2 regions of the Vibrio sp. QJM3NY_35 genome follow, and region 2 is predicted to be linked to the other one. Evidence: predicted binding sites of a transcription regulator. Region 2 holds the regulator's gene; the other holds the start of a gene.
What was found. The regulator CRP, encoded in region 2, controls carbon source genes, mostly activating them, when cyclic AMP is high. The targets are predictions, from matches to a motif close to TGTGANNNNNNTCACA.

Region 1 (7,622 bases), on a different replicon from region 2:
TAGTAGCATTCTCACCCTTTGGAATCCACCACAAACGCAGTAGGCCTAAAACGTGGTCAATACGCAGTGCACCACAGTGCTTCATGTTCGCACGAAGTAGTTTGATGTAAGCGTCGTAGCTTGTTTCTTGAAGCACTTCAGGGTTTAGCGGAGGTAGACCCCAGTTCTGCCCCAAAGGACCAAGAATATCAGGTGGAGCACCAATGCTCGCATCCATAACTAGGTTACCTTCGTCAGCCCAAGTTTCGCTCCCTGAATCCGCAACGCCTACCGCTAAATCACGGTACAGGCCAACAGCCATGCCTTTCTCTTCAGCAAGAGACTGTGCATCGTTGATCTGGCAATCTGCAAGCCATTGTAGATACATGTACAGATGAACGTTTTCTAGGTTCTCTTTGATGTATTTCTGTGTCGCTGGGCTGTCAAATGTACGGTACTTCTCAGGGAATACCGGCCATCCCCACATTCCAGAATCTTCAGCGTGCAGTTCACCGTGCAGAGCATCAAATGCGGCTTGATGCATTAGGCTATCGCCACCCTCTTCTACGAAGGCTAAAAATGCTTGTGCACGGTCGCTGTTTTTGTCTAGATGGCGAGTCTTAAATTCTGCGAATAGCAGAGGCAAGATGCTCATCTTAAGCTCAGACACTTCGGTGTAGTTTACCCAGTGTGCTTCACGCGCTTTTTGTAGACGCTGTTGGAACTCTGCGCTGCCTACCGTTTGTTGTGCTTCTGCACTTAATGCGAATTCAGGTACTGAACTCACATCAATGTATAGGATGTTCAACCAACGACGTGACGACGGGCTGTATGGGCTCGCGCCTTCTGGGTTCGCAGGGAACAATGAGTGAATTGGGTTTAGACCAACGAAGTCACCGCCACGAGAAGCGATATCCGCAACAAGCTGTTTTAGGTCACCAAAATCACCAATACCCCAGTTGTGCTGAGTTCTTAGTGTGTAAAGTTGAACACTTGGCCCCCAAAGCTTTTTGCCTTGCTCGATTGGTGACTGCTTGAAACACGCTTTTGGCGTAATAATCAGTGTCATCTCGTAAGGCTTCTTACGGCGCTTACGGCTCACAATAAGCTTGTGATAACCCCATGCCAAATCACTTGGCAATGCAAACACTAAAGGGCCACCCTCGGCACGCTCGTCACGAACGACTTGAGATTGAAGATAGCCTTCAAGTACCTCTCCTTGCTCGGTTTCTAAGCGCCAGCTGAACTCACTTTCACGAGCACTTACACCTAGATTAAGCGCCACTTCTACTGGCTCACCGTCACGCAAGACAAGAACTGGGTCTAGTACATCTTTTTTGTGTTTTCTTTCTGCTGACTTAAGCAGTGCATCATCGCTGCTTGTATCGTAGCCCAACGAAGCCAATAGAGACGTGATCGTCTCGTCTGATACTTGTGCTTCATCGCCCCACGCACTAACGTAACTGTCGGCAATGTTTGCCATTTCTGCGACTTGTTTTAATACGGTTTGTTCTTTCATCGCTCTCTCCGAAAACGTTCTGACGCTTTCTATTTTGTAGGGTTGTTAATTTAATTTTTACTAATCAATTAGCTTGTGACAATCGGTTTGTAAGCAGCTTGTTGATAAACGACAAACCTTTAAGCCTTTCGTTTGCTCACAAGCTAATTGAGCCAAGGCAGAAACTGCCTTGGCTACTTTGGAAGTATTAACGGTTAACCGCTTCAAGTTTCCAGATGTTGTTCACGTAGTCGCGGATAGAGCGGTCTGATGTGAACTTACCAACCAATGCTGTATTAAGAATTGCTTTCTTAGCCCAACCTGCTTGGTCTTTGTATTGCGTGCCCATGTCTTCGTGCGCTTTCACGTAAGAGGCGAAGTCAGCAAGACATAGGTAAGGGTCACCACCGTCTAGCAGGCTATCAAACGTTGCACGTAGAAGGCCTGGTTGACCTGGAGTGAACTCATCGCCAGTCAGTAGGTCTAGGGATGCTTTCAGTAGTGGGTCTGCATTGTAGTAGTCGTAAGGGTTGTAGCCCTGAGCTTTCAGTGCTTGAACACCATCAACGTCTAGGCCGAAGATGTAGATGTTTTCATCACCCACTTCTTCACGAATCTCAACGTTTGCACCATCCATCGTACCGATAGTTAGCGCGCCGTTTAGAGCCATCTTCATGTTGCCCGTACCAGATGCTTCTTTACCAGCTAATGAGATTTGCTGAGAAACGTCTGCTGCAGGGATGATGATTTCAGCCATGCTTACACGGTAGTCAGGAATGAATACCACTTTAAGCTTGTTACCGATGCGCGGGTCGTTGTTGATCTTCTCTGCAATCTTGTTAACCGCGAAGATGATCTCTTTCGCTAGGTGGTAACCCGGTGCTGCTTTCGCTGCGAAGAAACATACGCGTGGCTCACACTCGAAACCAGGTTCGTTAAGAATGCGGTGGTACAAAGATAGAATGTGTAGCAAATCTAGGTGCTGACGCTTGTACTCGTGCAGACGTTTGATTTGAACGTCAAAGATAGCGTTAGTATCTAGCTCGATACCCATGTTCTCTTGAACCCAATCAGCAAGGCGCTGTTTGTTTTCTTTCTTAACCGCCATGAATTCTTTTTGGAATTTCGCGTCTGTTGCAAACTTAGCGATGCCTTCTAGCTGCTCAAGTTTTGCTGGCCATTCAGTACCGATCTTACCTGTGATTAGCGTAGATAGGCCTGGGTTACAGAACTTCAACCAACGACGGGGCGTGATGCCGTTCGTTACGTTAGTCAGTTTGCCAGGGAAGATTTCGTTGAACTCAGGGAACAAGTCTTTCTTAACCAGTTGAGAGTGAAGCGCAGCTACACCGTTCACTTTGTAAGAACCAATCACACATAGGTTTGCCATGCGAACCATGCGGTGGAAACCTTCTTGGATGATAGAAAGCTTCGCTTGCTTCTCACCGTCACCAGGCCACATTTTACGAACTTCTTGCATGAAGCGGTGGTTGATTTCAAAGATGATTTCCATGTGACGTGGAAGAAGACGGTTGATCAGTGATTCAGACCAAGTCTCTAGTGCTTCAGGAAGTAGTGTGTGGTTCGTGTAAGCGAACGTATGAGCACTGATTTCCCATGCTTGGTCCCAAGATAGACCTTTCTCGTCAATCAAGATGCGCATTAGCTCAGGAATCGCAATCGTTGGGTGCGTATCGTTAAGCTGAATCGTTTCTTGCTTAGGCAGATCTTCTAGAGAGAAACCAGCGGCTTCGTGACGACGTAGAATATCGCGAACAGACGCTGCTGAGTGGAAGTACTGCTGCATTAGGCGCAGAGTCTTACCTTTCTCGTGGTTGTCGTTCGGGTAAAGAACTTTCGTGATGTTACCTGCATCGATTAGCGAGTGTTGCGCTTCGAAGTAATCACCGTTGTTAAAGCTAGCTAGTGAGAATGGTGCGATTGCCTGACATTCCCAAAGACGCAGCGGGTAAACCGTGTTTGACTCGTAACCTACGATAGGTAGATCCCAAGGCATTGCTTTTACTTCCATACCTGGAACCCAAGTACGAACTTCTTTACCGTCGATGAATTCAACGTCTACATGACCGTAAAAACCAATGTGTTGTGCTAGTTCTGGACGAGCTACTTCCCATGGGTAACCTTCAACACCACGCCATGCGTCAGGTGCTTCTTGTTGACGACCGTCTTGGAAAGATTGTTTGAATAGACCGTACTCGTAGTGAAGACCGTAACCTACTGTTGGGTATTCTTGAGCGGCACAAGAATCCATGAAACAAGCAGCTAGACGACCAAGACCACCATTACCTAGTGATGGGTCGCGTTCTTCTTCTAAAAGGTCAGTTAGGTTTTGACCTAGCTCTTCCATTGCATGAGTGATCTGTTCGTAAAGACCCATGCTGATCAGGTTGTTACCTGTTAGACGGCCAATCAAAAACTCAAGTGATAGGTAGTTAACGCTCTTCGCGTTCTTAATTTTTTCATCATTTTCAGTTTCTAGCAGGTCAAAAGTCGTTAGCTCTGCAAGAGCACGACCCATTGCTAGATACCATGAACGGCTGTCTGCTGTTTCAACGGTTGTTGCGTAGGTTGCAGATAAATGTTTCTTAACACTCTCTTGGAATGACACTTTATCGAAAGTTTTTTGCTGAGTTGGTTTCATTTCAGAAATCTCGCTTTTAATAGTTCTAATTCATCTGTGACATATCGTGCATGGTCACCACAAACTAAACATCCTCCCGCTAATGCAACTGACTAGGAGTAGATGGGAGGGCGTAGGGGGCGTACCGACTTAGGGTTAGTGATCTGACTCTCATGTTCTGACTGCGAACAAAAACTTGGAGTGACTAAGATCACAAGCTCCCGTTCGATAACTTAACTTCAATTGATGTGACTTTTATTTAACCAGATTAAAGTCATTGTTAAATCTGATATTCAGATCACGAAAATAATTTCCAACTCTCATCTTTTGCATAGATTCCCGTGTAGGGATGAACGAAGTCACATTCACAAATCAACCCGCAACGTGAGCAAAGTCTCAAATAAAGGGCGTAGACACCCAAAAACATGCAGGAGTGCAAGGTTTCTGAGGAGGATCGTAGTCGGTAACGTTTGGCTTCACGTAATATGAGTAAAGACTTAAGTAATTAGGCTCATGTCATTGGAGTACACTCAACGATAGATTGGGATATTTCAGAACATAGCCACGGAATAGGTGTAAAACTTCGATATGTGGATCCCTTCGAAACTGACTCGTCCCGGCCGCTTACATAATGCAATCCTACGACCTAGGGTTCTCGATCTGCTTCACAATGCAGATTGCTATAAGCTTGTGTTGTTCCGCTCTCCAGCGGGCTACGGCAAAACCACCATGGCTGCACAATGGTTGGTAGATAAACCTAATGTGGGTTGGTACAGCATTGATGATAGCGACAATGATGCCTTCCGCTTTATCAACTACCTACTTCAATCACTTAATAAAGCGACTCAAAATGCCTGTCCGAATGCCCAAAAACTGGCAGAAAAGCGACAGTTTTCATCGCTGCATTCTTTATTAAGTGAAGTATTTGCCGAGATGTCGGAATTCCATCACGAGTGCTTTCTGGTGTTGGATGACTATCACTTGGTCAACAATGACGACATCCACGAAGCCATGCGCTTCTTCCTCAAACACATGCCCGATAACCTAACGTTGGTTGTCACCAGTCGTGGTACGCCACCACTTGGTACAGCAAACCTGCGCGTTCGTGACTTAATGATCGAATTAGGTAATGACTCGTTGGCGTTTGATACCGAAGAAACCACACGCTTTTTCAACCAACGCGTAGCCGACGGCATTGATGACACCACGGCAGACAGCATTTGTAGTTATGTAGAAGGTTGGCCTTCTGCACTACAACTTATCGCGCTACAAGCACAACACCAAAAACGCACTCTTGCACAGTCCGCAGAGTCATTCTCTCACTTTAACCACGCCCATCTTTGGGACTACTTGGTTGAAGAAGTATTCGACCTGCTAGACAAAGAAACCCGACAGTTCTTGATGCAATGTTCTGTGCTTGATCACTTCAACGATGAGCTTGTGTGTGCACTTACACAGCGTGAAGATGCGTTAGGTATGATCGAATCACTCAACCGTTTTGGTTTGTTCATCTACCCGCTTGAAGGTGAAAAGAACTGGTATCGCTTCCATAACTTGTTTGGTGAATTCCTCGCACATGAGCGCCAAGCTCGAATTCCTCAGCAAGAAGCTGAACTGCATCGAAGTGCTGCAAAAGCGTGGATCAAGCAAAACACACCACACCAAGCACTACGTCACGCACAGCGCGCTGAAGATCCAGAACTGATCATTCAAATCCTGACTGAGCACGGTTGGCCGATGTTCAACCAAGGTGAGCTTTCGTCATTAGAAATGGCGATCAAACAGCTAACCACAGATCAACTATACAGTGAGCCAAAGCTTTCGATGCTACGCGCTTGGCTTGCACAAAGTCAGCACCGTTATGACCAAGTGGGTACTTTGCTGGAAGAAGCTGAGACTCAATATCAAGCGCGAAACATTGAACTCGATACTCAGCAGCAAGGGCAATACAACGCCTTGCGCGCCCAAGTTGCCATCAACAGCAATGAACCTGAAAAAGCGTTAGAACTGGCTGAGCTTTCGTTAAGCCAACTGAACACCACTGTTTATCGTAGCCGTATTGTCGCAACCTCGGTTGTTGGCGAAGTGAATCACGTAATGGGTAACCTCAGTCGTGCGCTACCGATGATGCAACAAACAGAAAAACTGGCACGTCAGTATCAGGTTTATCATCAGGCTCTGTGGGCGATTCTGCAACAAAGCGAAATCTTGATTGCTCAAGGTTATGTTCAAGCTGCATTTGAGCTACAAGACAGTGCATTCAAATTGATTGAAGAGCATCAGCTTCAATACGTGCCTCTGCATGAATTTTTGCTACGTGTTCGCGCTCAGATCTTCTGGTGTTGGAACCGACTAGATGAAGCGGAAGAATGTTGCTACAAAGGCTTAGATATCCTTGGTCACCACTCACCAAGTAAACACCTGCACAGTTACTCAATGCTGGCTCGAATTTCATTGAGCCGTGGCGAGATTGATAAAGCGTCGAAGTTTATCGACCAAATTCAACACCTGCTACGTCAATCAACTTACCACGTAGATTGGACCGCAAATGCTTCTCTTTCTTTGATTCTATTCTGGCAAGTAAAAGGCAATAAAGAGGCAATCCGTGATTGGCTAAGCGTGGCGGTTCGACCTGAATCGGCAAGTAACCACTTCTGCCAGCTTCAATGGCGAAACATCGTACGTTCTCACATCATCCTTGAGCAGTATGAAGATGCGGAAGAAGCGCTGATTTTTCTTAAGAGTGAAGCGCAGCGTTCACATCTGATTACAGACACCAACCGAAACTTGATCGTTGAAGCGGTGTTGCGTACACAAATTAACGATGAAGACAGCGCACGCGTGCTACTTGAAGAAGCGCTTCATATGACCAACCAAACCGGTATGGTTGGTAACTTCTTAGTCGACGGTGGAACTATCGGGCATATCTTGGATAAATTGAGCAACAAGCCAGGCTTAGGTGACTTAGAACGCCATCGCGCTCAACAGATCATGAAAGATATCTCAACCACCCAACGCAGCCGCTCGGTTCACTTCGATGAAGACTTTGTTGAGAACTTGGTTAATCACCCGAATATTCCTGAGCTTGTGCGCACTAGCCCACTCACCCAGCGTGAATGGCAAGTACTTGGTCTGATCTATTCTGGGTTCAGTAATGAGCAAATCGCTCAAGAGCTCGATGTAGCGGGGACCACGATCAAAACTCACATCCGTAACCTTTATCAAAAGCTCAACATTGCTAACCGTAAAGAAGCAATCAGCACGGCGGAGAACTTGCTGCAGTTGATGGGGTACTAAAACGGAATCGAGATTGATTCGAGAAAAGCTTAAGCTAGTCACCAATGGTGGCTGGCTTTTTTTTCATCTGAAGTTTAGAGCTTAAAAATGTAGGAGCTGGAAAAGAAAAAAGACAATCACCAAACGACAGGCAAAAAATAGCCAACCGCAATAATCGCGATTGGCTCTATATATTTGTGAACAAATCAATAGGTTCACTAACAACGT
Region 2 (7,622 bases):
ATGCACTGACTAATATGCACAATGAAGTTTTTAAGGCACCTAACATTGATATTATTCAACTGGTTACCCATAGCCTGTTTTTGTATCTCGTACAAGTGAAAGCCTTGCGCTTATGCCGAGAATCAACCAAGCTCAAATAAAAACGTGGGCGTTTCACTGCAAGCTCAACACGTTATCAAAGCCCATCAAAGAAGCATGGATCGTTTTTATGACAATATTTACCGCAGCCGCTGGTCTCTCTAATCCGCACTTACAAACCTTAGTGCCACGGTTTATTAGAAAACAGGCGCTGTTTCATCCTCACTGGCAAACCTTAGAAACTCCCGATGGTGACTTTCTTGATCTTGCTTGGAGCGAATCACCCGACGGTGACAACCCAAGCAATGATGATCGAAGTAACAAGCCGATATTCGTTCTATTCCATGGTTTAGAAGGTAGCTTTGAGAGCCCTTACGCCAACGGACTGATGAATGCATTTGCTAAAGATGGTTGGTTATCGGTAATGATGCACTTCAGAGGCTGCAGCGGAAAACCCAATCGCCTGGCTCGCGCTTACCATTCAGGTGAGGTCGAAGATGCGCGCTTTTTCCTAAGACACCTACACGCGCAGTTTCCGAATAACCCTAAGGTTGCGGTTGGCATATCTTTAGGTGGAAACATGCTGGCGAACTATTTAGCTGAGTACGCAGACGACCCATTGCTGTCGGCGGCGACAATCGTATCTGCTCCATTTGACTTAGCGTGTTGCTCTAGTCGCATTGAGCGCGGTTTCTCCAAGCTTTATAAGAAGTACCTGCTCAACTCTCTAAAATCGAATGCGCTAAAAAAAGTTAACTTGCTACAGGAAAAACTTGGCATCACAGCTGAAGCCATCAAGAACATAACCAAACTGTATGAGTTTGATGAACGAATCACTGCGCCTCTGCACGGCTTCAAAAATGCCCAAGACTATTATGCGCAATGTTCTGCGCTGCCTAAGCTCAATAAGATTAAACTGCCGACGCAGATCATTCATGCCAAAGACGACCCTTTCATGACCGATGATGTGATCCCAAAATTCGTTCTGCCCGATAACATCGATTATCGACTGTTTCAAAAAGGCGGCCATGTTGGGTTTATTACTGGCAGCACACTCAAGCCAAGATTTTGGTTAGAAGAAGCCTTGCCTGCCTACTATGAAAGTATCCAAGATTCGGCATAATGACCGAGCCTTAGTAAATAGAAGCAAAACATTACTAAGCACACGCATTTCTACATCAATAAACCTATTTATGAACATAAAAGAGAGAAGTATTTATGATCATCCCATGGCAAGACATTGCACCAGAGACACTGGAAAACCTCATCAAAGAATTCGTGCTGCGTGAAGGCACAGACTACGGCGACGTAGAGGTTTCACTGCAAAACAAGATTGACCAAGTGAAACATCAATTAGCTTCAGGAGAAGTCAGCATCGTGTTTTCTGAACTCCATGAAACCGTTGATATTCAAGTCACAAAACGCTTCTAAGCTGCGCTCATAAAGGAGCCGTGTTATAGTGGTAAACGATTGCTAACAAGTAAGTTACTCAAAAGACAAGGGTTGTCATGTCCGCTAAACATCCAATTATTGCGGTGACGGGTTCATCTGGAGCCGGCACCACCACTACCTCAGAAGCCTTCCGTAAAATGTTCAATATGATGGACGTGAAGGCAGCTTGGGTTGAAGGGGATAGTTTCCATCGCTTCACACGTCCAGAGATGGATGTCGAGATCCGTAAAGCGCGCGAGCAAGGTAAGCACATCAGCTACTTTGGTCCTCAAGCCAACGACTTTGGTGCGCTAGAAGAGTTCTTCCGTAAATACGGTAACGAAGGTACAGGTAAAGTAAGAAGCTACCTGCACACCTTTGATGAAGCCGTGCCTTACAATCAAATGCCGGGCACCTTCACGCCATGGCAAGAGATCCCGGAAAATTCCGATGTGATGTTTTACGAAGGCTTGCACGGCGGTGTGGTTGATGGCGACATTAACGTTTCTCAACACGTCGATTTGCTGATCGGCATGGTGCCCATCGTCAACTTAGAGTGGATTCAAAAATTCGTTCGTGACACTCGCGATCGTGGTCACTCACGCGAAGCGGTAATGGACTCCATTGTTCGTTCAATGGATGATTACCTCAACTACATTACCCCGCAATTTTCGCGCACTCACATAAACTTTCAGCGTGTTCCAACCGTAGATACATCGAACCCACTTAACGCCAAAGGAATTCCAAGTTTAGACGAAAGCTTCGTAGTTATACGTTTGCGTGGCATCAAAAACGTCGATTTCCCCTACCTTCTGGCTATGATTGATGGCTCTTTTATGTCTCGCCATAACACGCTAGTGGTGCCAGGCGGCAAGATGAGTTTTGCTATGGAGCTCATTGTGAGGCCAATCCTGCAACAACTTATCGAAACCGGAAAAATAGGTTAACAAAACGACATTCTGGTTGATTACTTTTCATACCGTGATCATGTGCACAATTTTGCGTAAAAAATCGTAGCTTGGTCACGATTAAAATCAAGAAATAGTACCTGAAAAAGGATACTATTCTTAAACGAAACACAAGATAGCTTGCAGCGCTCAACGAGTGCTCTTATCCTACAAGTCAATCCAGGCTTAGCTAAAATACGGAAAGCGGCAAGCATACCCTGCAGAGGAAGTGAGATATTATGGTTCTAGGTAAACCTCAAACCGATCCAACATTAGAGTGGTTCCTTTCACACTGTCATATTCATAAGTACCCTTCAAAAAGTACTTTGATTCATGCTGGTGAAAAGGCAGAAACCTTGTACTACATCGTTAAAGGTTCTGTGGCAGTTCTTATCAAAGACGAAGAAGGTAAGGAAATGATTCTTTCTTACCTAAACCAAGGCGACTTCATCGGTGAGCTTGGCTTGTTCGAAGAAGACCAAGAGCGTACTGCTTGGGTTCGTGCTAAATCTCCTTGTGAAGTAGCTGAAATTTCTTTCAAGAAATTCCGTCAACTTATCCAAGTGAACCCAGATATCCTAATGCGTCTTTCAGCGCAAATGGCAAACCGTCTACAAGTAACTAGCCAAAAGGTTGGTGACTTAGCGTTCCTTGACGTAACAGGTCGTATCGCTCAAACGCTACTAAACCTAGCGAAACAGCCAGATGCAATGACTCACCCTGACGGCATGCAAATCAAGATCACTCGTCAAGAGATTGGCCAGATCGTTGGTTGTTCTCGTGAGACAGTTGGTCGTATCTTGAAGATGCTAGAAGAGCAGAACCTAATTTCTGCACACGGTAAAACTATCGTGGTATACGGCACTCGTTAATCTCGATTAACTGAGCCAAAAATTTGAAAGCCACCAAATGCGAGTTTGGTGGCTTTTTTGTTTTCTTAAGATCTATAGAGCAGATACGAGATGCGAATAGAACACCTACAGCTTCCAAGCACAAACTGTCTCGAAGCGAAGCGTACTCGCATCTATAGGACAAAATCCGTGCTCGTATCTTTCTTTAACCGTTGGTGCTCTCAAAGATTTTGTCAGCTGATGCTGCAACAAAACCTGTGTAAAGCTCACCGTTGACCATCGCATAACGCTTAGCGAACTCATAGAAGCCCCCAGGAATCATCTCATTGCCTTCAACAAATGAAACTGGGACTTTGTCTGCCATTGTTGATGATTGCTCTAATAAGACCTCTGGAGAGCCTTTAACCTGACCGCCAGATGCATTGATCGTGAAGCCTGACTCGCTCAGGTAGTCATTCACCGCCTGCACTTCATCAAATTCATTTAGCTGGTTCACACTCACCGTAAAGTGGTTTGCACCATATCCATGAGCCGCGAGCCAAGACGCGTATTCGCTCTCTTTTGCGAGCACTTGGAAGTCAGCGAAGCTCAAATCCCAAAGACGACCGCCAAACAAGAACTCATGGCCTTGAAGCTTACTTGCGTCCACTTGCTCAACCAACTTAGCAACGATCTGTTGCAAGTCACTTGAACACTCTTCTACCTTCAACTCACTAATGAACACTTTTGGTTGTTTTGGATCTGGGTGCTCGTAATGTTTAGCCACTAACTTCTTACTCTCAAACAAGTAGTCGCCACACGCCTGATAGCCTAATTCAAGGAAAGGCTTCGCTAATGTTTCAATACCCAAAGGAGCAACATTGAAAGTACGCAGTGCAATGTGATCATTAATCAGCGCTTCGTCTTCTTTCAGCAAGTGATGCACTTTCTCAGCCGATGGACAAAGCCTGTGAATGTAATCGTCCCAAAGTGATTTAAAGAGTAGATCGGGCGTCATGGTGACTCCTTGTCAGAGGTTCTAGCAAGCTAGTAATTTGGATTAGAGAGGGAGAGGCTGAGACACAGAGTCAGCAGCCATCAGCCTGTGACATACTTTTTCTATTATTATCTACCGCCCAATCTAGATGTCGGACGTGATGGAAAAGGGAAGCGATAACACCACTTCCCTATTTCAAACTTAACGCATGAGCCTAGGACTCATTAGCCTAAATTAAAGCTCAATACCCGGGCTAAACGTTGCCGGAAGTTGAGTTTCGCCACCTTCCATTGAAGCCATAGGATAAGCACAGTAGTCCGCTGCGTAGTAAGCACTTGGGCGTAGGTTGCCCGAAGCACCCGGGCCACCAAACGGTGCATCACCACTTGCGCCTGTTAGCTGACGGTTACGGTTAACAATACCCGCACGGATATGGTCCACGAAGTATTCCCATTCAGAATCATCTGTTGATACTAAGCCAGCAGATAAACCAAAACGAGTGTCGTTAGCTAACTCGACCGCTTGCTCTAGCGATTGGTAACGAACCACTTGCAGTAATGGACCGAAGTACTCTTCATCTGGCAGTTCTGCAATATTGGTTGCATCGATAATGCCCGGAGAAACAAACGCCGCTTCACCCGCTTTTGCTTCGACTAGACTTACACCGCCTAACGATTGCAGATTCGCTTGCGCGTCCAGAATGAACTTAGCCGCAGCTTCAGAGATCTGTGGCCCCATGAAGGGTGCTGGCTCAGCGAATGGCTGATCGACACGAATCTTCAAGGTCGCAGCAACGAGCTTATCCAGTAGTTGATCGCCCTTCTCTCCAACAGGAACATATAAGCGACGTGCACATGTACAACGTTGACCCGCACTGATGAAAGCCGATTGGATGATAGTGTATACCGTTGCGTCTGCATCACCGTATTGGTCGCTGATCACCATAGGGTTGTTGCCGCCCATCTCTAGTGCCAGCATCTTGCCCGGTTGGCCCGCGAATTGACGGTGTAGGATATGACCGGTATTGGCACTACCTGTGAATAGTACGCCATCAAGACCTTTAGCATCGGCTAGTGCGATACCTGTCTCTTTAGCACCCTGTACTAGGTTGATTACGCCAGCAGGAAGACCCGCTTCTTGCCATAGCTTCATTGCAAACTCACCCGTCCAAGGTGTCTGCTCTGAAGGTTTGAATACTACGGTGTTCCCTGATAGCAGAGCTGGAACAATATGACCGTTAGGTAGGTGACCTGGGAAGTTGTAAGGACCAAATACCGCCATTACGCCCAATGGACGGTGACGAAGTACAATTTGGTTGCCCGCCGCTTCACGTGAAGCTTCACCGGTACGTTCGTGGTAAGCACGAATAGAGATAGCGATTTTACCCGCCATTGCACCCGCTTCAGTGCGAGTTTCCCAAATCGGTTTGCCCGTCTCTTTTGCGATGATCTGTGCAATCTCTTCGCTGTTCTCTTTTACCTTCTCAGCAAAGTTCAACACGATCGCTTCACGCTCTGCAAAGCTCAATTTTTTCCAAACCAAGAAGGCTTCACGAGCTGCTGCTACTGCAGATTCAACCTGTGCTGGTGTTGCGCTATCACCTTGCCACACTACTTCATTATTGTATGGGCTTACTGATGTCATGGCGTCACCTTGACCTGCCACCCACTGTCCTGCTATCCACTGAGTCATACTTCTATCCTTAAAATCTTCGACAGATAATCGCCGCTCTTACTGAGCCAACATGCGAACGAATTCGCCTTCTTTTACTTCAAGAGCGCTTGCTACTTCAGATGATAAAATCACTGTGTCGCTTGCTTGGTCATACGCGCCTTTCGCGGCTACTGCGCGGAAGTTCTCAAACGAGGTATTACCAATTAGGAAATCTTTAGAGCTAGAATGCTCTGCAATTTGAACCTGTGCTCGAATCGCATGACGCACTGATTCAATGTTTCTTAAATCACACTCAACCGTTGGGCCTGCATCAAAAATGTCGACATAGCCACGGTTAGTGAAACCTTCACGTTCCAACAACTTAAGTGCAGGGCGCGTATTGTCATGAACCTCTCCGATCACCGCCTGAGCTTCTTTGCTCAGTAGGTTCACATAGATAGGCAGCTTCGGCATAAGATCAGCAATGAAGCCTTTCTTACCAATACCGGTTAGGTAATCAGCAAGCGTGAAATCAATCGAGAAGAAGTGCTCTTGCAGCCATTGCCAGAAAGGAGAATTACCTTCTGCATCCGATACACCACGCATCTCAGCAAAAATCGTTTTCGAGAAACGCTCTGGGTGTTCAGCCATCAGTAGGAATCGGCATTTCGACATCAAACGACCGTTCAAACCACCACGGAAGTCAGGGCGCAAGAATAACGTGCAAATTTCACTGCATCCGGTGTAGTTATTACCGAAAGTCAAAAGCTTCACGACGTTATTAACGCCAAGCTTCTGCGAGGAGTGAACCACTTTGCTGATGTGATACGAGTAAAACGGAACATCCCAGCCGATTGAAGCTTCGATTCCTGTGGTACCGGCGACTTCACCCGTTTCAGTATCAAAGCCAACCATTAGGTAGCCTTCATCACCGGGTTCAGTCACGTCTTGTTTGGCAAAGCTGTATTCAGAGTGAGTAATACGGTTAGTTAACAGTTCTTCGTTAACCGGAAGAGATGTGAATCCGTGACCAGATTCAACCGCGCAGGTATGCAGCGCATCGTAATCAGATAATTTTATTGGGCGAACAACTAGCATCAATATTCCCTCCAGATGCAAAATAGGCCCAAAACCAGAAGCTTGGACCTTTAGCAGAACGTCATGGGATCGCTCTATTGGCGATCATTCCTATGACGCCGCTCAGGCTAAACTAGCGTAGCAATTGCTTTGTCTAGTTTTGATAAGCCTTCTTCAATTTCTTGTGTAGTAATAACCAGTGATGGCGTGAAACGAACCACGTTTGCACCCGCAACCAGTACCATCAAGCCTTGTTCGCCTGCTGCTACTAATACGTCACGTGCACGGCCTTGCCACTCTTCGTTAAGCGCAGCACCTAGTAGTAGGCCTTTGCCACGAACTTCACTGAAAATTTGGTACTTATCGTTAATCTTAGCAAGACCATCACGGAACAATGCTTCGCGCTCTTTCACGCCAGCTAATGTTTCAGGTTGGCTAACCACATCAACAACCGCTTCTGCAACAGCACACGCCAGTGGGTTACCACCGTAAGTAGAGCCGTGAGTACCGACTTTTAAATGTGTCGCGAGTTCAGTGGTCGTTAACATTGCACCGATCGGGAAACCACCACCTAGAGATTTAGCAGTGCTTAGAATATCTGGTGTCACA

Region 1: a site for CRP is predicted at 4,502-4,517, ahead of malT (HTH-type transcriptional regulator MalT). Genes of this name have one in related genera too.

The regions. Positions count from the first base shown of each region.
Region 1 covers NZ_CM173508.1:1,004,500-1,012,121, reverse strand. Annotated here, with positions in the region: gene malQ (4-alpha-glucanotransferase) at 1-1,498, opposite strand, end outside; gene AC3CH3_RS19925 (glycogen/starch/alpha-glucan phosphorylase) at 1,686-4,139, opposite strand; gene malT (HTH-type transcriptional regulator MalT) at 4,707-7,415, shown strand.
Region 2 covers NZ_CM173507.1:3,077,385-3,085,006, forward strand. Annotated here, with positions in the region: gene AC3CH3_RS14005 (hydrolase) at 209-1,201, shown strand; gene AC3CH3_RS14010 (YheU family protein) at 1,297-1,509, shown strand; gene AC3CH3_RS14015 (phosphoribulokinase) at 1,587-2,456, shown strand; gene crp (cAMP-activated global transcriptional regulator CRP) at 2,696-3,328, shown strand; gene AC3CH3_RS14025 (2-oxoadipate dioxygenase/decarboxylase family protein) at 3,513-4,304, opposite strand; gene astD (succinylglutamate-semialdehyde dehydrogenase) at 4,518-5,975, opposite strand; gene astA (arginine N-succinyltransferase) at 6,015-7,034, opposite strand; gene AC3CH3_RS14040 (aspartate aminotransferase family protein) at 7,142-7,622, opposite strand, start outside.